Regions from separate parts of the Enterobacter chinensis genome, predicted to be linked through region 3. Evidence: predicted binding sites of a transcription regulator. Region 3 holds the regulator's gene; each other region holds the start of a gene.
What was found. The regulator PurR, encoded in region 3, represses purine synthesis genes. The targets are predictions, from matches to a motif close to CANGCAAACGTTTGCNTG.

Region 1: a site for PurR is predicted at 3,462-3,479, ahead of purM (phosphoribosylformylglycinamidine cyclo-ligase). Genes of this name have one in related genera too.
Region 2: a site for PurR is predicted at 4,691-4,708, ahead of carA (glutamine-hydrolyzing carbamoyl-phosphate synthase small subunit). Genes of this name have one in related genera too.

The regions. Positions count from the first base shown of each region.
Region 1 is NZ_JARDVI010000004.1:115,583-123,725, forward strand. Features, by position in the region: gene ppk1 (polyphosphate kinase 1) at 1-1,518, opposite strand, end outside; gene purN (phosphoribosylglycinamide formyltransferase) at 1,726-2,367, opposite strand; gene purM (phosphoribosylformylglycinamidine cyclo-ligase) at 2,364-3,401, opposite strand; gene bglK (beta-glucoside kinase BglK) at 3,648-4,541, shown strand; gene PYW49_RS13260 (6-phospho-beta-glucosidase) at 4,552-5,982, shown strand; gene upp (uracil phosphoribosyltransferase) at 6,209-6,835, shown strand; gene uraA (uracil permease) at 6,922-8,143, shown strand, end outside.
Region 2 is NZ_JARDVI010000005.1:187,400-195,542, reverse strand. Features, by position in the region: gene ileS (isoleucine--tRNA ligase) at 1-1,425, shown strand, start outside; gene lspA (signal peptidase II) at 1,425-1,925, shown strand; gene fkpB (FKBP-type peptidyl-prolyl cis-trans isomerase) at 2,044-2,493, shown strand; gene ispH (4-hydroxy-3-methylbut-2-enyl diphosphate reductase) at 2,495-3,445, shown strand; gene dapB (4-hydroxy-tetrahydrodipicolinate reductase) at 3,651-4,472, shown strand; gene carA (glutamine-hydrolyzing carbamoyl-phosphate synthase small subunit) at 4,926-6,074, shown strand; gene carB (carbamoyl-phosphate synthase large subunit) at 6,093-8,143, shown strand, end outside.
Region 3 is NZ_JARDVI010000001.1:241,632-249,774, reverse strand. Features, by position in the region: gene sodB (superoxide dismutase [Fe]) at 1-295, shown strand, start outside; gene PYW49_RS01285 (MFS transporter) at 334-1,500, opposite strand; gene cydH (cytochrome bd-I oxidase subunit CydH) at 1,664-1,753, opposite strand; gene purR (HTH-type transcriptional repressor PurR) at 2,051-3,076, shown strand; gene punR (DNA-binding transcriptional activator PunR) at 3,094-4,005, opposite strand; gene punC (purine nucleoside transporter PunC) at 4,121-5,320, shown strand; gene cfa (cyclopropane fatty acyl phospholipid synthase) at 5,619-6,767, shown strand; gene PYW49_RS01255 (riboflavin synthase) at 6,798-7,439, opposite strand; gene mdtK (MdtK family multidrug efflux MATE transporter) at 7,665-8,143, shown strand, end outside.

The DNA.
Region 1 (8,143 bases), on a different contig from region 3:
CTGCGGCGACACCAGCAGATAATCGAAGCTCACCGGACGGTACGGGTTCTCAATAAAGTTAAACACCCGGCGCACCTCGTTCGTGATGCGGGCATCGGCGGTCAGCAGCGAGTAGTCGGTATAAATTCGCGCGGTTTTCTCGTTAAAGTTTCCGGTACCGATGTGGGCATAACGCACCACCTCATCGCCCTCTTTACGCGAGATCAGGAACAGCTTGGCGTGAATTTTCAGTCCTGGCGCGGAGAAGATGACGTGTACGCCCGCTTCCGTCAGACGGCGCGCCCAGTGAATGTTCGCCTCTTCGTCGAAGCGCGCCTGCAGCTCAACCACCACGGTGACTTTTTTGGCGTTGTGCGCCGCATGGATCATCGCGTCGATGATGCGGGAATCTTTTGCCACGCGGTAGATGTTGATTTTGATCGCCAGGACGTTCGGGTCGAAAGAGGCCTGACGCAGCAGTTCCAGCACGTGCTCGAACGTGTGATACGGATAGTAGAGCAGGACATCGCGTTCGCGAATGGCGTCGAACCCGTTGCGGAATTTATCAAACCACAAATGGCGCAGACGCGGCAGCGGCTTGTTCACCAGATTGGCTTTGCCGACGTTCGGGAAGCCAATAAAGTCTTTAAAGTTGTGGTAACGGCCACCCGGCACGATGGAGTCATAGCGCGAAATGGTCAGTTTCTCGCGCAGCATTTCCACCATGGCGTCTGGCATATCGCGCTGATAAACAAAGCGCACCGGTTCGGCCGTCAGACGCTGTTTAAGGCTGGATGACATCAGCTCCATCAGGCTGGCTTCCATCTCGTGCACCAGGTCATATTCGGCGTCACGGGTCATCTTCATCGAGTAGGCGTTTAACGCATCGTAATCGAAGAAGCCTTTGAAGATGTCGTCCAGGCAATAGCGCAGGATGTTATCCAGCAGGATCATCGGCTTGCGTCTGCGCGGGGTTTCCGGCGGCAGGTTCACAAAGCGTGGCACCTTGTCGGACGGGATCTCCAGCAGCGCGTAACGGATAGATTCACCGCGAATGATCTCCACCGCCAGGTAGGTGTAGTCATCTTTCAGGAACTGCACCAGATCGGTTTCGCGGTTGATCAGAATCGGGGTAATGTGCTGGCGCAGATAGTGTTTGAAGTAGTGCCGCAGCCAGTTTTGCTGGTTAACGGAAAGCTGGCGTTCGTTAATCAGGAAGATTTGATTACGCGCCATCTCCAGCAGGAGTTCGTTATACAGGCCGTCAAATTCCTGATCGGCTTTCAGCACGCGGGCCTGTATTTTGCCCAGCAGATGACGCGAGTGAGAGTTTAAGCCCTGTTCTTCGCTAATGATGATGCGTCTTTTCAGCTCGGCAAAGCGAACCTTATAGAACTCATCCAGGTTGTTGGAATAAATGCCCAAAAAACGCATGCGCTCGATCAGCGGGTTACTTTTGTCAGCCGCTTCCTGGAGTACACGTTCGTTGAATGCTAACCAGCTTAGCTCTTTCTCGATATATAACTTTTCCTGACCCATTACAGCTCACACTCCAGTTCAATCACAGGACGTGGTAAATCCGTCTCGTCCTTATTATGGCGAGCATTTCCACGATATGTCCAACAGTGCCAGAAAAGTATGACAGTTATTTTTTTTGTTGGGGATTTTAGAAGGTTGGAGAAGGGAATATCGGGTAATGCGATGTACAGGTCGGGTAAGCGCAGCAGCGCTACCCGACATAACCAACTACTCTTCCGCCGCATAACCCTGCGGGGGGAGCTTAACGCCATCCAGCCATGCTGCGCCGTCGCGCATCGCCAGACGCCCGTCAACAAACCAGCTGACCACCAGCGGGTAAATGGCATGCTCCTGGGTCTGCACGCGTTCGGTCACGTCTTCTTCGTTGTCGTCGTCAAAGACTGGAACTTTCGCCTGCAGGATCACCGGACCGCCGTCCAGTTCGTCAGTAACGAAATGCACGGAGGTGCCATGCTCTTCATCGCCGTTTTCCAGAACCTGACGATGGGTGTGCAGGCCGGGATATTTCGGCAGAAGCGAAGGGTGAATATTCAGCAGACGTCCGGCGTAATGCGCGACAAAAGCCGGGCTCAGAATTCGCATATACCCCGCCAGCACCACGACGTCAGGGGCGTAGGCATCAATCTCCTGAACCAGCTCACGGTCAAAGGCTTCACGACCGGCGAACTGGCTGGCTTCCAGCGCGTGCGCGGGAATGTTCGCTTCCCGGGCGCGCTCAAGGCCGAACGCATCGGCCTTGTTGCTGAATACTGCCCGAATGGTGCCGTTGATTTTCTTCTGTTTGCAGGCGTCGATTATCGCCTGCAAATTGCTTCCGTTGCCGGAAATGAGCACCACGATGTTTTTCATTCAATGACCACACGCTGTTCGGAATCGGAAGCTTTAATCGTACCGATTTTCCACGCGTTTTCACCTTTCTCTGTCAGCAGTTTAACCGCTTTATCCGCTTCACTTGCCGGCAGGGCGATAACCATACCCACGCCACAGTTAAAGGTGCGATACATTTCGTGAGAGCTCACATTGCCTGCGGTCTGCAGCCAGTTGAACACGGCTGGCCACTGCCATGACGATTCGTCGATCACCGCCTGCGTGTTGTCTGGCAGCACGCGCGGAATGTTTTCCCAGAAGCCGCCGCCGGTCAGGTGAGCGATAGCGTGAACGTCGATGTTCTCGATAAGTTCAAGCACGTTTTTCACGTAGATGCGGGTCGGCGCCAGCAGATGGTCCGCCAGTGGTTTACCTTCAAGCTCGGTGGTCTGTGGGTCGCAACCGCTCACCTCAAGGATTTTACGCACCAGAGAGTAGCCGTTTGAGTGCGGGCCGCTGGAGGCCAGCGCGATCAGCACATCGCCATCGGCCACTTTGCTGCCGTCGATAATTTCTGATTTTTCTACCACGCCGACGCAGAAGCCTGCGACGTCGTAATCTTCGCCGTGATACATGCCTGGCATTTCCGCGGTTTCGCCACCGACCAGCGCACAGCCTGACTGTAAGCAGCCTTCAGCGATACCGTTAATCACGCTGGCTGCGGTATCCACGTCCAGTTTGCCGGTCGCGTAGTAGTCGAGGAAGAACAGCGGCTCTGCACCCTGAACCACCAGGTCGTTTACGCACATCGCGACCAGATCGATACCGATCGTGTCGTGACGTTTTAAATCCATCGCCAGGCGCAGTTTTGTGCCTACACCATCAGTACCCGAGACCAGAACAGGTTCACGATATTTTTGCGGCAGCGCGCACAGTGCGCCGAATCCACCCAGACCACCCATCACTTCCGGGCGGCGGGTTTTTTTCACCACACCTTTGATTCGGTCAACCAGCGCATTACCTGCGTCAATATCAACACCGGCATCTTTGTAGCTGAGAGAAGTTTTGTTGGTCACGGCTTAAATCCCCACGCGATTGCATAGCTAGTAAGAAAAATCGGCGCAATTCTAACAGTCCAGGCAAACGTTTGCGAGCCTATTCTCGGCAAGAGGATTTTTTTTTCTGTTGCGTCTCGGACGGCGTGCAAACTTGACTCCGTTCACGAAAATGAAACCGGTTTCGGCGATCCGCTTGCAAGCGGTTTGCGGAATGAACATCATAAACTGAAACCGGTTTCAGTTTCATTCAGGAGGGATGAACGCATGAACATCGCCGCATTTGATATTGGTGGCACCGCATTAAAAATGGGTATCGCGACAGGGCAGGGAGCGCTGCTGCAGAGGGATAAGGCCCCTATTAAAAACAGCGACGGCGAGGCCATCCTTTCGCAGATGCTGGGCTGGGTGGCGGCGCATCCCGGGCTTGCGGGGATCGCCGTCAGCGCGCCGGGGTATGTGAATCCGCATACCGGGTTTATCGACATGGGCGGGGCGATTCGCCGCTTCGACCAGTTCGCGATGAAAGCCTGGCTTGAGGCGCAGACGGGGTTACCGGTCACTGTAGAGAATGATGCTAACTGCGTTCTGCTGGCGGAGCGCTGGCAGGGCAAGGCGACGGATATCGACAACTTTCTGGTGCTGACTATCGGCACCGGGATCGGCGGGGCGATTTTCTGCAATGGCAGGCTGGTTCACGGGGCACGTTTTCGCGCCGGGGAGTTTGGCTACATGCTCACGGAAAGGGCGGACTCAAGACGCGTTGCCCGCCACTCCATGAATGAAAACTGCACGTTACGCACCCTTCGCAAGCGTTACAGCGATTTTTACGGGCTGGCGCTTGATGACGTGACCGGCGAAGCCATTTTTGACGGTTATGACGCAGGCGACGCCGTGTGCCGCCGCCTGGTGGATGATTTTCTTAACGGCATTGCGACAGGGCTCTACAACCTGGCGAATGTTTTCGATCCGCAGACCATATTCATTGGCGGCGGAATTGCGGAGCGGCCCGGGTTTATGGATTTGCTCCGCACCCATCTCTCGTGGTTTGGCATCGCGGATATCGCCGATGTTGCCAGCCACGGCAACCGCGCCGGGTTAATTGGCGCGGTTTACCACTTCAGACAGCAGTATCCGTCAGCAATCCGCAACATCGAATGAGGGAAAGAGTATGTCAGGATTTAAAGCAGGTTTTCTGTGGGGCGGCGCGGTTGCCGCGCATCAGCTGGAAGGCGGCTGGAAAGAGGGCGGCAAAGGGGTGAGCGTCGCCGACGTCATGACCGCCGGCGCGCATGGCGTACCGCGTGAAATCACCAACGGCGTGCTGCCAGGGAAAAACTACCCGAACCACGAAGCCATCGATTTCTACCATCGCTATAAAGAAGACATCAAACTCTTTGCCGAGATGGGGTTCAAATGCTTCCGTACTTCTATCGCCTGGACGCGTATTTTCCCGAAAGGGGACGAGCTGGAGCCTAACGAGGCTGGCCTGAAATTCTATGACGATCTGTTCGACGAATGTCTGAAATACGGCATTGAACCGGTTATCACGCTTTCTCACTTCGAGATGCCTTTCCATCTGGTCACGGAGTACGGTGGATGGCGCAACCGTAAGCTGATCGACTTCTTCGTTCGCTTCGCACAAGTCGTTTTCCAGCGCTACCAGCATAAAGTGAAGTACTGGATGACCTTCAACGAGATCAACAACCAGGCCAACTTCCACGAAGACTTTGCGCCGTTCACCAATTCCGGGCTGAAGTATGAGCCGGGTGAAGACCGTGAGCCGGTGATGTTCCAGGCCGCGCACTATGAACTGGTGGCCAGCGCCCTGGCGGTGAAGGCGGGGCGCGAGATTAATCCGTCGCTGCACATCGGCTGCATGATTGCCATGTGCCCTATCTATCCGCTGACCTGCGCGCCGGACGATATGATGATGGCGATGAACGCCATGCACCGTCGTTACTGGTTCACCGACGTTCACGTGCGCGGCAAGTATCCGCAGCATCTGCTCAACTACTTTGAGCGTCGCGGTTTCGCGCTGGATATCACCGAAGAAGATAAAGCGGCGCTGACGCAGGGCTGCGTGGATTACATCGGGTTCAGCTATTACATGTCTTTCGCCACCAAAGCGACGGCGGATAACCCGCAGCTGGATTACGACGAGAGCAAGAGCCTGGTCTCTAACCCGTACGTGCAGAAATCCGACTGGGGCTGGCAGATTGACCCGGTAGGGCTGCGCTACTCCCTGAACTGGTTCTGGGATCACTACCAGCTGCCGCTGTTCATCGTTGAGAATGGCTTTGGCGCTATTGACGTCCAGGAGAGCGACGGCACGGTGGACGACCAGTACCGCATTGACTACCTGGCCGCACACATCCGCGAGATGAAAAAAGCGGTAGTGGAAGATGGCGTTGACCTGATGGGGTATACCCCGTGGGGCTGTATCGACCTCGTTTCTGCCGGCACGGGCGAAATGAAAAAGCGCTACGGATTTATCTTTGTCGATAAAGATAATGAAGGTAACGGCACGCTGAACCGCAGCAAGAAGAAGTCGTTCGACTGGTATAAGCAGGCGATCGCGAGTAACGGCGATAACCTGTAATTGTCGGGTGGCGCTAACGCTTACCCGACCTACACTACACGTAGGCCCGCGTAAGCGTAGCGCCACCGGGCAGAACCCGCACCCAAGCCGGAGTCTCGCCTCCGGTTTTTTTATCTCTAAATCACTTTGCTTGATATACGTCAAGCAAGATGGGTATGGCCTAATCCGAAAAAAGCGGTATAATCCCGCGATTTTTTTGCGGATGCCACCTCAGAGGAGAAAGAGAATGAAGATTGTGGAAGTGAAACACCCACTCGTTAAACACAAGTTGGGCCTGATGCGTGAGCATGACATCAGCACGAAGCGTTTTCGCGAACTGGCATCTGAAGTCGGCAGCCTGCTGACCTACGAAGCGACCTCTGACCTGGAAACGGAAAAAGTGACCATCGAAGGCTGGAATGGTCCGGTGCAGGTTGAGCAGATCAAAGGTAAGAAAATTACCGTTGTGCCAATCCTGCGTGCCGGTCTCGGCATGATGGAAGGCGTGCTGGAGCATGTGCCAAGCGCGCGTATCAGCGTGGTCGGGATCTACCGTAATGAAGAGACGCTGGAGCCGGTTCCTTACTTCCAGAAGCTGGTGTCTAACATCGACGAGCGTATGGCGCTGGTGGTTGACCCAATGCTGGCGACCGGCGGTTCAATGATCGCGACCATCGACCTGCTGAAAAAAGCGGGCTGCAGCAGCATCAAAGTGCTGGTGCTGGTTGCGGCGCCGGAAGGGATCGCGGCGCTGGAAAAAGCGCACCCGGACGTTGAGCTGTATACCGCCTCTATCGACCAGGGCCTTAACGAGCACGGGTACATCATCCCGGGGCTGGGCGATGCCGGCGATAAGATCTTTGGTACGAAATAATCGAATAACGATAAATAAGCCGACTTTGATAGTCGGCTTTTTTTTGAATAAAACACCAACAACAATACTACTCAGAGGAAAACACTATGACGCGCCGTGCTATCGGGGTGAGTGAAAGACCGCCGCTTTTACAGACTATCCCGCTTAGTTTGCAGCACCTGTTCGCCATGTTTGGCGCAACCGTGCTGGTGCCAATCCTGTTTCACATTAACCCGGCTACCGTGCTGCTGTTCAACGGCATTGGTACGCTGCTGTACCTCTTTATCTGTAAAGGCAAAATCCCGGCGTATCTGGGGTCGAGCTTCGCCTTTATCTCGCCGGTTTTACTGCTGCTGCCGTTGGGTTATGAAGTGGCGCTGGGCGGGTTTATTATGTGTGGCGTCCTGTTCTGCGTGGTGTCTTTTATCGTGAAGAAAGCCGGTACCGGCTGGCTGGACGTCATGTTCCCGCCTGCCGCGATGGGCGCCATCGTTGCGGTCATCGGTCTGGAGCTGGCGGGCGTGGCGGCGAATATGGCCGGTCTGCTGCCAGCTGACGGCCAGTCACCGGATTCCAAAACCATTATCATCTCGCTCGTAACGCTGGGCGTAACGGTGTTTGGCTCCGTGCTGTTCCGCGGCTTCATGGCGATTATCCCGATCCTGATCGGCGTGCTGGCGGGCTATGCGCTCTCCTTCGCAATGGGCGTGGTGGATACCACTCCAATCGCTCAGGCGCACTGGTTCGCTCTGCCAACCTTCTATACGCCACGCTTCGAATGGTTTGCTATCTTCACCATTTTGCCTGCGGCGCTGGTAGTGATTGCAGAACACGTCGGCCACCTGGTGGTGACGGCGAACATCGTCAAGCGCGATTTGATCCGCGATCCGGGTCTGCATCGTTCCATGTTTGCCAACGGCTTCTCGACCATTATCTCCGGTTTCTTCGGCTCCACGCCAAATACCACCTACGGTGAGAACATCGGCGTGATGGCCATTACCCGCGTCTACAGTACCTGGGTTATCGGCGGCGCGGCGATCATTGCCATTCTGCTCTCCTGCGTCGGTAAGCTGGCGGCCGCGATTCAGATCATTCCGGTGCCGGTAATGGGCGGTGTGTCTCTGCTGCTGTATGGCGTGATCGGTGCATCCGGTATTCGCGTGCTGATTGAATCTAAAGTGGATTACAGCAAAGCGCAGAACCTGATCCTGACCTCCGTTATCCTGATCATCGGCGTGAGCGGTGCGAAGGTGCACATTGGTGCGGCCGAGCTGAAAGGCATGGCGCTGGCGACTATTGTCGGTGTCGGCCTGAGCCTGATCTTCAAGC
Region 2 (8,143 bases), on a different contig from region 3:
TCCCGTCAGCGTACCTGGGGCGTACCGATGTCTCTGTTCGTGCATAAAGAGACGCAGGAACTGCACCCGAACACGCTGGAACTGATGGAAGAAGTCGCTAAGCGTGTTGAAGTTGACGGTATTCAGGCGTGGTGGGATCTCGACTCCCGCGACATCCTGGGCGCTGATGCTGATAACTACGAAAAAGTACCCGATACCCTGGACGTATGGTTCGACTCCGGTTCAACCCACTCTTCCGTAGTGGATGTGCGTCCTGAGTTTGCGGGTCATGCTGCCGATATGTATCTGGAAGGTTCTGACCAACACCGTGGCTGGTTCATGTCATCCCTGATGATCTCCACCGCCATGAAGGGTAAAGCGCCTTACCGTCAGGTTCTGACTCACGGCTTCACCGTGGATGGTCAGGGCCGCAAGATGTCCAAATCTATCGGTAACACCGTTTCTCCGCAGGATGTGATGAACAAGCTGGGCGCAGACATTCTGCGTCTGTGGGTGGCTTCTACCGATTACACCGGCGAAATGGCGGTGTCAGACGAGATCCTGAAACGTGCTGCCGACAGCTATCGTCGTATCCGTAACACCGCGCGCTTCCTGCTGGCGAACCTGAACGGGTTTGATCCGGTAAAAGACATGGTGAAACCGGAAGAGATGGTGGTGCTGGACCGCTGGGCGGTAGGCTGCGCGAAAGCGGCGCAGGACGATATCCTGAAGGCCTATGAGTCTTACGACTTCCATGAAGTGGTACAGCGCCTGATGCGCTTCTGCTCCATCGAGATGGGCTCGTTCTACCTCGACATCATCAAAGACCGCCAGTACACCGCGAAAGCGGACAGCGTAGCGCGTCGTAGCTGTCAGACCGCGCTGTTCCACATCGCAGAAGCGCTGGTGCGCTGGATGGCGCCGATCATGTCCTTCACCGCGGATGAAATCTGGGGCTATCTGCCGGGCGACCGTGAGAAGTATGTCTTCACCGGCGAGTGGTACGAAGGTCTGTTCGATCTCTCCAGCACCGAAGCGATGAACGATGCCTTCTGGGACGAGCTGCTGAAAGTGCGTGGTGAAGTGAACAAGGTTATCGAGCAGGCGCGTGCTGACAAGAAAGTGGGTGGCTCTCTGGAAGCGGCAGTGACCCTGTACGCAGAACCGGAGCTGGCGGCTAAGCTGACGGCGCTCGGCGATGAATTACGATTTGTCCTGTTGACCTCCGGCGCGAAAGTTGAGGATTATGCGGATGCTTCTGCTGATGCTCAGCAGAGCGAGCTGCTCAAAGGACTGAAAGTCGCGCTGAGCAAAGCCGACGGTGAGAAATGCCCGCGCTGCTGGCATTACACTACCGATGTCGGTCAGGTGGCGGAACACGCAGACATCTGCGGACGCTGTGTAAGCAACGTCGCCGGTGACGGCGAAAAACGTAAGTTTGCCTGATGAGTAAAACTCTCTGTTCAACAGGACTGCGCTGGCTGTGGCTGGTTGTGGTAGTGCTGATTATCGATCTGGGCAGTAAGTTCCTGATCCTCCAGAATTTTGCTCTGGGGGATACGGTCCCGCTGTTCCCGTCGCTTAACCTGCACTATGCACGTAACTACGGCGCGGCGTTCAGTTTCCTTGCCGACAGCGGTGGCTGGCAGCGCTGGTTCTTTGCGGGTATCGCTCTCGGTATCTGCGTGATCCTGGCAGTGCTGATGTACCGCTCGAAGGCGACGCAAAAGCTGAATAACATTGCCTACGCGCTGATCATTGGCGGCGCGCTGGGCAACCTGTTTGACCGCCTGTGGCACGGCTTTGTGGTCGATATGATCGACTTCTACGTCGGCGACTGGCACTTCGCGACCTTTAACCTCGCCGATAGCGCAATTTGCATCGGTGCGGCATTAATCGTGCTGGAAGGCTTCTTGCCTAAACCGGCGGCGAAAGAGCAGGCGTAAGCATCAATGCCGGGTGGCGCATAGCCATCCCGGCCTACCGAATATGCCGACACTTGTAGGCCGGGTAAGCGAAGCGCCACCCGGCACACAGGCGAGACAACATTAAAGAGCAATGTGTATGTCTAAATCCGTACAGAGCAATAGCGCGGTTCTCGTTCACTTCACGCTGAAGCTGGATGACGGCTCCACGGCCGAATCCACCCGCAACAACGGCAAACCGGCCCTGTTTCGTCTTGGCGATACTTCCCTGTCTGAAGGTCTTGAGCAGCAGCTTCTGGGTCTGAAAGAGGGTGAGAAAAAAGCCTTTTCGCTGGAGCCGGATGCAGCGTTTGGCGTGCCAAGCCCGGACCTGATCCAGTATTTCTCGCGCCGCGAGTTTATGGATGCGGGGGAACCGGAAATTGGGGCGATTATGCTCTTTACCGCTATGGACGGCAGCGAAATGCCTGGCGTGATCCGTGAAATCAACGGCGACTCTATTACCGTTGACTTCAACCATCCGCTTGCCGGGCGTACCGTTCATTTTGATGTTGAAGTGCTGGAGATTGACCCAGCACTGGAGGCCTGAAATGCAGATCCTGTTGGCTAACCCGCGCGGCTTCTGCGCCGGTGTAGACCGCGCTATCAGCATTGTTGAAAACGCGCTGGAAATTTACGGCGCGCCGATTTATGTGCGTCACGAAGTGGTGCATAACCGTTACGTGGTCGACAGTCTGCGCGAGCGCGGCGCCATCTTTATTGAGCAAATCAGCGAAGTGCCGGACGGTGCGATCCTGATCTTCTCCGCGCACGGCGTCTCGCAGGCGGTACGGAACGAAGCGAAAAGCCGCGATTTGACGGTATTCGATGCCACTTGTCCATTAGTGACGAAAGTGCATATGGAAGTGGCGCGCGCCAGCCGGCGCGGTGAAGAGTCGATTCTGATTGGCCATGCCGGGCATCCGGAAGTCGAAGGCACCATGGGCCAGTACAGCAACCCGGAAGGGGGCATGTACCTGGTTGAGTCGCCAGAAGACGTTCTGACGCTGAACGTGAAGAATGAATCCCGCCTGTCGTTTATGACCCAGACAACGCTCTCCGTAGACGATACCTCGGACGTGATTGACGCTCTGCGTCAGCGCTTCCCGAAAATCGTCGGTCCGCGTAAGGATGACATCTGCTACGCGACCACTAACCGTCAGGAAGCGGTGCGTGCCCTGGCTGAACAGGCGGATGTGGTGCTGGTGGTGGGTTCAAAAAACTCGTCTAACTCCAACCGTCTGGCTGAACTGGCACAACGCATGGGGAAAACGGCTTTCCTGATTGATGACGCGTCGGATATTCAGGAAGCGTGGGTTAAAAACGCAGCCTGCGTGGGCGTGACGGCAGGAGCTTCCGCGCCGGATATTCTGGTACAGAACGTCATTACCCGTCTGCAGGAGCTGGGCGGTGGCGAAGCGGTGCCGCTGGAAGGACGTGAAGAGAACATCGTTTTCGAAGTCCCGAAAGAACTGCGAATTGATGCCCGCGAAGTCGAATAGTCCCTTTTCTGATGAAAGGCCAGCACCTCCTGTGCTGGCCTTTTTTTTATCCGTTACTTTATCGTGACGACAAAATCATGTCTTTTACTGATATTTAAGTCGGTTTCACGTTAAATTCTAATTATCGGTGTTTTCAGTTGGCAGTGCTTCTAAAGGCTGGTTAATCTGAAAACGGTTTACATCATATTAACGTAAGAGAATAACTATGCATGATGCACAGATCCGCGTCGCTATTGCGGGCGCGGGTGGACGTATGGGCCGTCAGCTTATTCAGGCGGCACTTCAGATGGATGGCGTAGCACTTGGCGCGGCGCTGGAGCGTGAAGGTTCATCGCTCCTGGGGACCGATGCAGGTGAACTGGCGGGCGCGGGAAAGACTGGCGTCACCGTACAAAGCAGTCTGGATGCGGTAAAAGACGACTTCGATGTGTTCATCGATTTTACTCGTCCGGAAGGAACGCTCACGCATCTGGCGTTTTGCCGTCAGCACGGCAAGGGGATGGTGATCGGCACCACCGGTTTTGACGACGCGGGTAAGCAGGCTATCCAGGATGCATCAAAAGAGATTGCGATTGTCTTCGCTGCAAACTTTAGCGTGGGCGTTAACGTCATGCTGAAGCTGCTGGAGAAGGCAGCGAAGGTGATGGGCAACTATACCGACATTGAGATCGTAGAAGCCCACCATCGCTATAAAGTTGATGCGCCATCTGGTACGGCGCTGGCGATGGGCGAAGCGATTGCTCATGCACTTGATAAAGATTTAAAAGACTGCTCGGTCTATACCCGCGAAGGTCACACCGGCGAACGTGTGCCAGGCACCATTGGTTTCGCAACCGTGCGAGCGGGTGACATCGTCGGCGAACATACGGCGATGTTCGCCGATATTGGTGAACGTGTCGAAATCACGCATAAAGCCTCCAGCCGAATGACCTTCGCCAACGGCGCCGTACGTTCCGCTTTGTGGCTGAAAAACAAGGAAGATGGTCTTTTTGATATGCGAGACGTGCTTGATCTCAACAATTTGTAAGCATTATTACCCATCGTGATGTGGTTATTGCAGTCGTAATTGATTGATTGCATAGGGCAATATTTTATTGCCCTTTTATTTTATATATCTCATTAGTTTTTATGGGTATGAGCTTTAAAAACATTGGTATTCCCCTGTTTTTTCGTTGCTGAAATGTAAATTTTGACCATTTGGTCCACTTTATTATGTTTCACTGCCACGATTTTCATAAAACCAGGCACGCAAGCGTTTTCCGCAGTGATTTACCTGATCTTTTTGTCGCTTAAGTTGCATTCCTCTCGCCAGGCCTGCAAAAGACTAAACAAAATATCCGTTTTCAGTTGACTTTCACCTACCAAATCCCCAGAATGCCGCCGTTTGCCGAAAATCCGCCGGCAGCAAATTTGCGTTGCTCATAACGTTGTTGTGAATTAATATGCAAATAAAGTGAGTGAATATTCTCTGGAGGGTGTTTTGATTAAGTCAGCGCTATTGGTTCTGGAAGACGGAACCCAGTTTATCGGTCGGGCCATAGGGGCAACAGGTTCGGCGGTTGGGGAAGTCGTTTTCAATACTTCAATGACCGGTTATCAAGAAATCCTCACTGATCCTTCCTATTCTCGCCAAATCGTTACTCTTACTTATCCTCATATCGGCAATGTCGGCACCAACGCTGCTGACGAAGAATCTTCTCAGGTACATGCGCAAGGTCTGGTCATTCGCGACCTGCCTCTGATTGCCAGCAACTTCCGTAACACCGAAGACCTGTCTTCCTACCTGAAGCGCCATAACATCGTGGCGATTGCAGATATCGATACCCGTAAGTTAACGCGTCTGCTGCGCGAGAAGGGTGCACAAAACGGCTGCATCATCGCGGGTGATAACCTCGATGCGACCCTGGCGCTGGAAAAAGCGAAAGCCTTCCCGGGCCTTAACGGCATGGACCTGGCGAAAGAAGTGACCACCGCTGAAGCTTATAGCTGGACGCAGGGGAGCTGGACGCTGGAAGGCGACCTGCCGGAAGCGAAAAAAGAGAGCGAGCTGCCGTTCCACGTGGTGGCTTATGATTTCGGCGCCAAGCGCAACATCCTGCGCATGCTGGTCGACCGCGGCTGCCGCCTGACGGTGGTGCCAGCGCAGACCTCTGCCGAAGACGTACTGAAGATGAACCCGGACGGCATCTTCCTCTCTAACGGCCCAGGCGACCCGGCTCCATGTGACTACGCCATCGATGCCATCAAGTCCTTCCTGGAAACCGACATTCCGGTATTCGGCATCTGCCTCGGCCATCAGCTGCTGGCTCTGGCGAGCGGTGCGAACACCGTTAAGATGAAATTCGGTCACCACGGTGGTAACCATCCGGTGAAAGACATCGACAACAACACGGTGATGATTACCGCGCAGAACCACGGTTTCGCGGTGGACGAAGCGTCCATGCCGGCGAACCTGCGCGTCACGCATAAATCACTGTTTGATGGCACCCTGCAGGGGATTCATCGCACCGATAAGCCAGCATTCAGCTTCCAGGGACACCCGGAAGCCAGCCCGGGCCCACACGATGCCGCGCCGCTGTTCGATCACTTCATCGAACTTATCGAGCAATACCGTAAGACCGCTAAATAATCAGGAGCCGAGAAGACAATGCCAAAACGTACAGACATAAAAAGCATCCTGATCCTTGGCGCTGGCCCGATCGTCATCGGCCAGGCCTGCGAATTCGACTACTCCGGTGCGCAGGCGTGTAAAGCCCTGCGCGAAGAGGGTTACCGCGTTATCCTGGTCAACTCTAACCCGGCAACCATCATGACCGACCCGGAAATGGCTGATGCAACCTACATCGAGCCGATTCACTGGGAAGTCGTGCGCAAAATCATCGAAAAAGAGCGCCCGGACGCGGTGCTGCCAACCATGGGCGGCCAGACTGCGCTGAACTGCGCGCTGGAGCTGGAACGTCAGGGCGTGCTGGCCGAGTTCGGCGTGACCATGATTGGCGCGACAGCCGACGCGATTGATAAAGCAGAAGACCGTCGCCGCTTCGACGTGGCAATGAAGAAAATCGGCCTCGACACCGCGCGTTCCGGTATCGCACACAACATGGAAGAAGCGCTGGCCGTCGCGGCTGACGTGGGCTATCCGTGCATTATCCGTCCATCGTTCACCATGGGCGGAACCGGCGGCGGTATCGCCTACAACCGCGAAGAGTTCGAAGAGATTTGCGAACGCGGTCTGGATCTCTCCCCAACCAAAGAGCTGCTGATTGATGAATCGCTGATTGGCTGGAAAGAGTACGAGATGGAAGTGGTGCGTGATAAAAACGACAACTGCATCATCGTCTGCTCCATCGAAAACTTCGATGCGATGGGGATCCACACCGGCGACTCCATCACCGTTGCGCCAGCGCAAACGCTGACCGACAAAGAGTATCAAATCATGCGTAACGCCTCGATGGCGGTACTGCGTGAAATCGGCGTGGAAACCGGCGGCTCTAACGTGCAGTTCTCCGTGAACCCGAAAACCGGTCGTCTGATTGTTATCGAAATGAACCCGCGCGTGTCCCGTTCTTCTGCGCTGGCCTCCAAAGCGACCGGCTTCCCGATTGCCAAAGTGGCGGCGAAACTGGCGGTGGGTTACACCCTTGACGAGCTGATGAACGACATCACCGGTGGCCGCACCCCTGCGTCCTTCGAGCCGTCCATCGACTACGTTGTGACGAAAATTCCACGCTTCAACTTCGAGAAATTCGCAGGCGCGAACGACCGTCTGACCACCCAGATGAAATCTGTCGGTGAAGTGATGGCGATTGGCCGCACGCAGCAGGAATCCCTGCAGAAAGCGCTGCGCGGTCTGGAAGTCGGCGCGACCGGTTTCGACCCGAAAGTAAGCCTGGACGACCCGGAAGCACTGACCAAAATCCGCCGTGAGCTGAAAGACGCGGGCGCCGAGCGTATCTGGTACATCGCTGATGCCTTCCGTGCTGGCCTGTCCGTGGACGGCGTGTTCAACCTGACCAACATTGACCGCTGGTTCCTGGTGCAGATTGAAGAGCTGGTACGTCTGGAAGAACAGGTGGCGGAACTGGGCATTACCGGCCTGGATGCTGACTTCCTGCGCGTGCTGAAGCGTAAAGGCTTCGCCGATGCGCGTCTGGCAAAACTGGCGGGCGTGCGTGAAGCGGAAATCCGCAAGCTGCGCGACCAGTATGACCTGCACCCGGTTTACAAGCGCGTGGACACCTGTGCGGCAGAGTTCTCTACCGATACCGCGTACATGTACTCCACCTATGAAGACGAGTGCGAAGCGAACCCGTCCGTCGACCGCGACAAGATTATGGTGCTGGGCGGCGGTCCAAACCGTATCGGCCAGGGCATCGAGTTCGACTACTGCTGCGTACACGCTTCACTGGCGCTGCGCGAAGACGGTTACGAGACCATCATGGTCAACTGTAACCCGGAAACCGTGTCTACTGACTACGATACCTCCGACCGTCTCTACTTCGAGCCGGTAACGCTGGAAGATGTGCTGGAAATCGTGCGCATCGAGAAGCCAAAAGGCGTTATCGTGCAGTACGGCGGCCAGACCCCGCTGAAGCTGGCGCGCGCGCTGGAAGCGGCAGGTGTGCCGGTTATCGGTACCAGCCCGGATGCGATTGACCGTGCAGAAGACCGCGAGCGTTTCCAGCAGGCGGTTGACCG
Region 3 (8,143 bases):
CATTAACGCCGCATTTGGCAGCTTCGCAGATTTCAAAGCGAAGTTCACCGATGCCGCTATCAAGAACTTCGGCTCTGGCTGGACGTGGCTGGTAAAAGAGGCTGATGGCAAACTGGCTATCGTTTCCACTTCTAACGCGGGTACCCCGCTGACCACCAGCGCTAAGCCGCTGATGACCGTGGACGTTTGGGAACACGCTTACTACATTGATTACCGTAACGCGCGCCCGAACTACCTGGAGCACTTCTGGGCGCTGGTTAACTGGGACTTTGTGGCGAAAAACTTCGCCGCGTAAGAGACACGCAGAAGGGTTCGCCCTTCTGCGTTTTTGGTTTATTCAGCAGCGCAGGCTGCTTCTGGCTGTTTACGACCCGACATCATCACCAGCAGCAGGCCGAGCGTGGCAATGATTGCCCCCATCACCGGCACAAAGCTGTACCCCAGTCCCCCTGAAATCACGGCCCCACCGGCCGCGGCACCGAGCGCATTACCCAGGTTGAAGGCACCAATATTGACCGAAGAAGAGAGGCCAGGCGCCTCATGCGCGACGCGCATTACGCGCATCTGCAGCGGCGGAACCACAGCAAAGGTAGCGGCACCCCATACGACCATCGCAACGGCGGCCCCATACTCATTACGTGCCAGCCATGGAATGGCGATCATGATGACAATCAGCAGAGTTAAGAAACCCTTCAGCGTCCCGCTCACGGAACGGTCGGCAAATTTCCCACCGAGATAGTTGCCAATCGAGAAGCCCACGCCAATCAGCACCAGCATTGCGGTGACAAAAAGAGGCGTCGCGTGGGTGATGTCATGCAATACCGGCGAAATATAGGTGTAAAGGGTGAACATCGCCCCAGCCCCCAGCACGGTGGTGAGCAGCGCGGAGAGCACCTGTGGGCGCATCAGCACCGACAGTTCCCGGCGCACGTCAGGACGTTCCCCCGCGCTGCCTTTCGGCAAGGAGAAGAACAGTGCCACCATCGCGAGCACGCCCAGCCCGGCCGTCGCCAGGAAGGACATACGCCAGCCAATCACTTCTCCCAGCCAGGTTGCCGCCGGCACCCCGCCAATGTTGGCAATCGTCAGGCCCATAAACATAGTCGCCACGGCGCTCGCCTGCTTGTGCTTTGGTACCACGCTTGCCGCCACAACCGACCCCAGCCCAAAGAACGCGCCGTGGTTAAGGCTTGTCAGAATGCGTGACAGCATCAGTGTGGTGTAGTCCGGCGAAATGGCGGAAAGCACGTTGCCCAGGGTGAAAATCGCCATCAGGAAAATCAGCGCATTGCGACGCGCGCGGTGCGAAAGCAGAAGCGTCATCAGCGGCGCCCCTACCATTACGCCAATAGCGTAGGCGCTGATTAACATGCCTGCAGCAGGGATCGAAACGTCCACACCCCGGGCAATAACAGGCAGTAACCCCATCGGGGAGAATTCAGTGGTGCCAATCCCAAAAGCGCCAATCGCCAGGGCCAGCAGGGGAAAATTGATTTTCATGCGTCAACTCCGGATGCCGTGTCATGTGGTGACACAGAACAAAGAAGCAGAAAGCATGACATCAATCACAAAAAATGAGAAGTTAACAAAATGGCAAAAGATTTTTGCATGAGAAGTAACAATCGGGGCGATCGGGAGGGAGAACGCTCTCCCTCCGCGTAAATCAGTGCAGCGCAGCCGTCAGACCAGCAGCGACAATCAGAGCCAGCACAATAATGGTGGTGAACAGCGAAAACTTCAGATCGGAACTCATCAATTTTTCTCCTTTTAATCCCCCCACGAAAAGTGAGCCTGCTCATTTTTGCACAGTTTACGTCAAAAATCTTCCTGGATTTAAACTGATAACCACTTTACCTCTTCCCCTTTTCATCAAGATAGGACAAAATTCCACGCTAAATTTATTAGCGTACCGGCCATTGACCCCCTCCTGACGTCCCGTGTCGTTTTCCCGGCGTGCCGCAACTCAACATTGCGAAATAAGGGTGAGAGAAGGCAAACGTTTACCTTCAAGTTTTTCAGGAGCTTAGGATATGGTCTGGAGTGACATTTAATGGCAACAATTAAAGACGTAGCAAAACGCGCAAACGTTTCCACTACAACCGTATCACATGTTATTAACAAAACCCGCTTCGTAGCGGAAGAGACGCGCAATGCCGTCTGGGCAGCGATCAAAGAGCTGCACTATTCGCCAAGTGCCGTTGCGCGTAGCCTGAAGGTTAATCACACCAAGTCCATTGGATTGCTGGCAACCAGCAGTGAAGCGGCCTATTTTGCCGAAATCATTGAAGCGGTAGAGAAAAACTGCTTCCAGAAAGGCTATACCCTGATTCTGGGCAACGCGTGGAACAGCATTGAAAAACAGCGCGCCTACCTGTCGATGATGGCGCAAAAGCGCGTTGATGGTCTGCTGGTGATGTGTTCCGAGTATCCGGAATCCGTGCTGTCGATGCTGGAAGAGTATCGCCATATTCCGATGGTGGTGATGGACTGGGGCGAAGCGCGCGCGGACTTCACCGATTCCGTCATCGATAACGCCTTTGAAGGCGGCTATATGGCCGGTCGTTACCTGATCGAACGCGGTCACCGCGAGATTGGCGTGATCCCGGGTCCGCTGGAGCGCAACACCGGCGCGGGCCGTCTGGCCGGTTTCATGAAAGCGATGGAAGAAGCGCTGATCAACGTGCCGGAAAACTGGATCGTGCAGGGTGACTTTGAGCCGGAATCGGGCTACCGCGCAATGCAGCAGATCGTCTCCCAGCAGCACCGTCCGACCGCCGTTTTCTGCGGAGGTGACATCATGGCCATGGGCGCGCTCTGCGCAGCCGATGAACTGGGTCTGCGCGTACCGCAGGATATTTCCGTGATCGGGTATGACAACGTGCGTAACGCGCGTTACTTCACGCCAGCGTTGACCACCATTCACCAGCCGAAAGATTCGCTGGGCGAAACGGCCTTCAATATGCTGATGGACAGGATCGTCAACAAACGTGAAGAGTCGCAGTCCATTGAAGTTCACCCGCGCCTTATCGAACGCCGTTCCGTAGCGGATGGTCCGTTCCGCGACTACCGTCGTTAATCGCTCTACGGGGCCAGCTACGCTGGCTCCCGTAACCATTCCCGGTTAAGCGTTTCGCTGTCTCCCAGATAATCCAGAAGCCACGCCATGGCGGGCGAGACGTCACTTTGCTGCCAGGTGAGGCAGCAGGCCGCATCCGGGAATGGATTCTCCAACGTCAGTTCAACCCATTCTCCGGTATCGATTCTGGGGCGCGCAAAATGAACGGGCACCATCGCGACGCACAGTCCGGCACTGAGGCACGTTGCCGACGATTCCCAGTCAGGTGCCACCACCCTCCGCTGGTTATCCAGCAGCCAGGTGATACGCTTGGGCAATGAACGCGAGGTATCCTCCAGCACCAGAGACGGCCAGTTGCGTAATGTATCGTCGCTCAACGGCCCTTCCATCGCCGCCAATGGATGATCGCTTGCCACCACGCACTTCCAGCTCAGCATGCCCATATCTCGGAAGGCGTACCGCCCCCCGACCGGGATCGCCTGCGTGGCGCCAATCGCCATCTCTGCCCTGCCGTCCGCCAGCGCATCCCAGACGCCGTTGAACACCTCCTGCGAGACCCGCAGCTCGACATCAGAGAAATGACGATAGAAATCGACGAGCATTTGCCGGGTGCGATCCGGCTTAACGATGTTATCCACCGCGATGGAAAGATGTCCTCGCCAGCCGTTAGCGATCTGCTGACACTGTTCACGGGTGATCTGCATTTTTTTGATAACAGAACGCCCTTCCTTTAAAAACCACGCGCCTGCGGGCGTTAATTCCACATCACGATGTCGCCGTTCAAACAGCGGAACCGCCAGCCATTCCTCAAGCTGACGCACGGTGTAGCTGATAGCCGAAGGGACGCGGTGCAACTCCTGCGCCGCACCGCTAAAGCTGCCGTTACGCGCGACAGCATCGACTACTTCAAGAGAATAATCTGACCACATTTTCTGCCTGCAAAATTTTTGAATGCACCCGCCAAATATTAGCGTTTCACAAGCGGCTTTGCACTCCCTACACTCAGCGCCAACGTACACCTGCCTCCTTAAGGAGAATAAAATAATGCAACCCAGGAAAGGTTTTTTAGTCTGGCTCGGCGGCTTAAGCGTGCTGGGCTTTTTGGCCACCGATATGTACCTGCCGGCTTTCGCCGCTATGCAGGAAGATTTGCAAACGCCTGCCGCGGCCATCAGCGCCAGCCTGAGTTTGTTCCTAGCCGGTTTTGCTTTCGCACAGCTGCTCTGGGGACCACTCTCGGATCGCTTTGGTCGTAAACCAGTATTACTGCTGGGTCTGGCCATTTTTGCCGTTGGCTGCCTGGGGATGTTATGGGTACGCGACGCCACCTGGCTGCTGGTGCTGCGCTTTATTCAGGCTGTGGGCGTCTGTGCCGCGGCCGTGACCTGGCAGGCGCTGGTCACCGACTACTACCCGGCTAACCGCACAAACCGTATTTTCGCCACCATAATGCCGCTCGTGGGTCTCTCACCTGCCCTTGCTCCGCTGCTGGGTAGCTGGATCCTCGCACATTTTGACTGGCAGGCCATTTTTGCCACGCTGTTTGCCATCACGCTGGTACTGATGCTGCCCGCGTTTGCCCTCAAACCCGCGCATAAAAAAGAGGCGGATGCTGACGCAAACCCGATTACCTTCACCTCCCTGCTGAGCACCAAAGCGTATCGCGGCAATGTCCTGATCTATGCCGCCTGCTCGGCGAGCTTCTTCGCGTGGCTCACCGGCTCGCCATTCATTCTGCACGATATGGGATACAGCCCGGCGGCCATCGGTCTAAGCTATGTTCCGCAAACCATCGCGTTCCTGGTGGGTGGGTACGGCTGTCGCGCGGCACTGCAAAAATGGGAAGGTCAGCAGATGCTGCCATGGCTGTTGGTGCTCTATGCGTTAAGCGTCATCGGGACCTGGGCCGTTGGCTTTATTCCGGGCGCCGGTCTGGCTGAAATTTTGATTCCATTCTGCGTAATGGCCGTCGCGAACGGGGCGATTTACCCGATTGTGGTGGCACAGGCACTCCGTCCATTCCCGCAGGCGACTGGCCGCGCCGCCGCGCTGCAAAACACCCTGCAGCTGGGATTGTGCTTCCTGGCAAGCCTGGTGGTCTCCGCGCTGATTGCCACGCCGCTCCTGACCACCACCAGCGTGATGCTGGTAACCGTTGCGCTGGCGGTGATGGGCTATCGTATGCAGGCCTCCGCGCAGCGTGAGCAGGATAACCGCGCTCAGGTTGAAACGTCACATGCATAATCGCGCCAGAAATCATGTTAATTTTCAGTGATTAGGTTGCTAAGAATTTTCTATTGAATCACCAAATTTTGAGGCCTATACTAAATTTGGTTCGATTAAATACGATAAATATTAAGTGTTAACGGGAGCCGGAGTGCTCCCGTTTTACCATGGAAGGCATTTCGGCAAGGGTTATCTCCCTTCCTCTGTTCTACGTCGGATACTAGCCTCGCGGTATTTACCGTGAGATTTCTCACAAACCAAAAAAAGCGTCTACGCTGTTTTAAGGTTCTGATCACAGTAGGGTGATGGAGAAGCTATGAGTTCATCGTGTATAGAAGAAGTCAGCGTTCCGGACGATAACTGGTCCCGGATCGTCAGTGAACTGTTGGGTCGCGCAGGCATCACTATCAACGGATCTTCGCCATCCGATCCCCAGGTCAAACATCCCGACTTTTTTAAACGCGTGTTGCGGGAGGGATCGTTAGGACTGGGAGAAAGCTATATGGACGGCTGGTGGGAATGCGAACGGCTGGATATCTTTTTCGCCAGCGTTTTGCGTGCCGGTCTGGAAAATCAACTCCCCCGCAATCTGAAAGACACCCTGCGTGTCGCCTCTGCCCGACTGTTTAATCTGCAAAGTAAAAAACGCGCATGGATCGTCGGCAAAGAACACTACGATCTTGGCAACGACCTGTTCAACCGTATGCTGGACCCTTTCATGCAGTACTCCTGCGCCTACTGGAAAGACGCATCGACGCTTGAAGAGGCTCAGCAGGCTAAGCTGCGTCTGATTAGCGAGAAACTGCAATTACAGCCCGGTATGCGTGTGCTGGATATTGGCTGCGGCTGGGGTGGGCTGGCGTATTTTATGGCGAAGCACTACGGCGTCAGCGTCGTCGGCGTCACGATTTCAGCGGAACAGCAAAAAATGGCGCGAGAGCGCTGCCAGGGTCTCGATGTAGATATCCGGCTGCAGGATTACCGCGACCTTAACGAACAGTTTGATCGTATCGTTTCCGTGGGCATGTTTGAGCACGTGGGGCCGAAAAACTACGACACTTACTTTGAGGTGGTGGACCGTAATTTAAAACCGGACGGTATCTTCCTGCTGCATACCATCGGCTCTAAGCGGACCGACAATAACGTTGACCCGTGGATCAACAAATACATCTTTCCGAATGGCTGTTTACCGTCCGTTCGCCAGATTGCCAACGCCAGTGAATCCCATTTCGTTATGGAAGACTGGCATAACTTTGGCGCCGATTACGACACCACATTGATGGCATGGCATGCCCGTTTTCAGGAGGCCTGGCCAGAGATTGCGGACAACTATTCTGAACGATTCAAACGGATGTTTAGCTATTACCTGAATGCCTGCGCGGGGGCGTTTCGCGCGCGGGATATTCAGCTCTGGCAGGTGGTATTCAGCCGTGGGATTGAACACGGGCTGCGCGTAGCACGCTAAAAAAATAACCCCGGATATCCGGGGTTATTTTTATTCTTCTTCGACGGTCTTTATTATTGCGGCTTCTTTTGCGGCCAGCACGCGTTCAACCGTATCGACCACCGCCTGGGTTTGCGGATCGATTTCAATATTTACGCGATGTCCCAGCTTTTTCGCGCCCAGCGTAGTGCGCTGCAGCGTTTCAGGAATTAAATGTACGCAAAAACGCGTTGGCGTCACTTCCCCCACCGTCAGGCTAATCCCGTCAATGCCAATAAATCCTTTGTAGAGGATGTATTTCATTAATGAAGGATCCTGCATTTTAAACCAGATTTGACGGTTATTTTCCGAGGTCACGATTTTCGCCACTTCAGCGGTGGTCATGATGTGCCCCGACATCAGATGGCCGCCAATCTCGTCGCTGAACTTCGCCGCTCGCTCAACGTTGACGGTATCCCCCACCACCAGCTCGCCCAGGTTGGTGATGCGCAGCGTCTCTTTCATTAAATCAAAGCTAATCTGGTTGCCGTTAATTTCGGTTACGGTCAGGCAGCAGCCGTTATGGGCAATAGACGCGCCGGTTTCAATACCCTCAAGCATATATTCCGGCAGCTCAACAACATGAGTACGGAAATTAGGTTTTTCATCAATGGACACCACTTTGGCGGTGCCCTGCACAATACCAGTAAACATGCTTACAACTCCTGTTTTTTCCGGGCGGTGATGACACCGTTTAATCCCACCACAATAACAGTTGGAAAAACAGGTTGCCAGCGGGGCGCATTTTCTGGCGATTTTTTCACTAGATAAATAGCTAAAGCCCGCTACAATAGCTGGCACCCCCCTGCATTTTCTTCTTGCTGCCCGTTTCGGCGGCTTTTTTAGTCTCTCAAATAACTACAAAATAAAGGTGTTCACGTGCAGAAGTACATGAATGAAGCGCGCCAGTTATTGGCACTGGCTATACCAGTGATCATCGCGCAAGTGGCCCAGACCGCAATGGGATTTGTGGATACGGTAATGGCAGGTGGCTACAGCGCCACCGATATGGCGGCCGTGGCTATCGGCACGTCAATCTGGCTTCCGGCCATCCTGTTCGGCCACGGTCTGCTGCTCGCGCTCACGCCTGTTATCGCTCAGCTCAATGGCTCGGGTCGTCGCGAGCGCATTGCCCATCAGGTCCGTCAGGGGTTCTGGCTGGCAGGGTTTGTCTCTGTGCTGATCATGGTCGTGCTCTGGAACGCGGGCCATATCATACGCGCTATGCATAATATTGACCCGGCACTGGCTGATAAAGCCGTGGGCTATCTGCGCGCCCTGCTTTGGGGGGCGCCTGGCTACCTCTTTTTCCAGGTGGCACGTAACCAGTGTGAAGGCCTGGCGAAAACCAAGCCCGG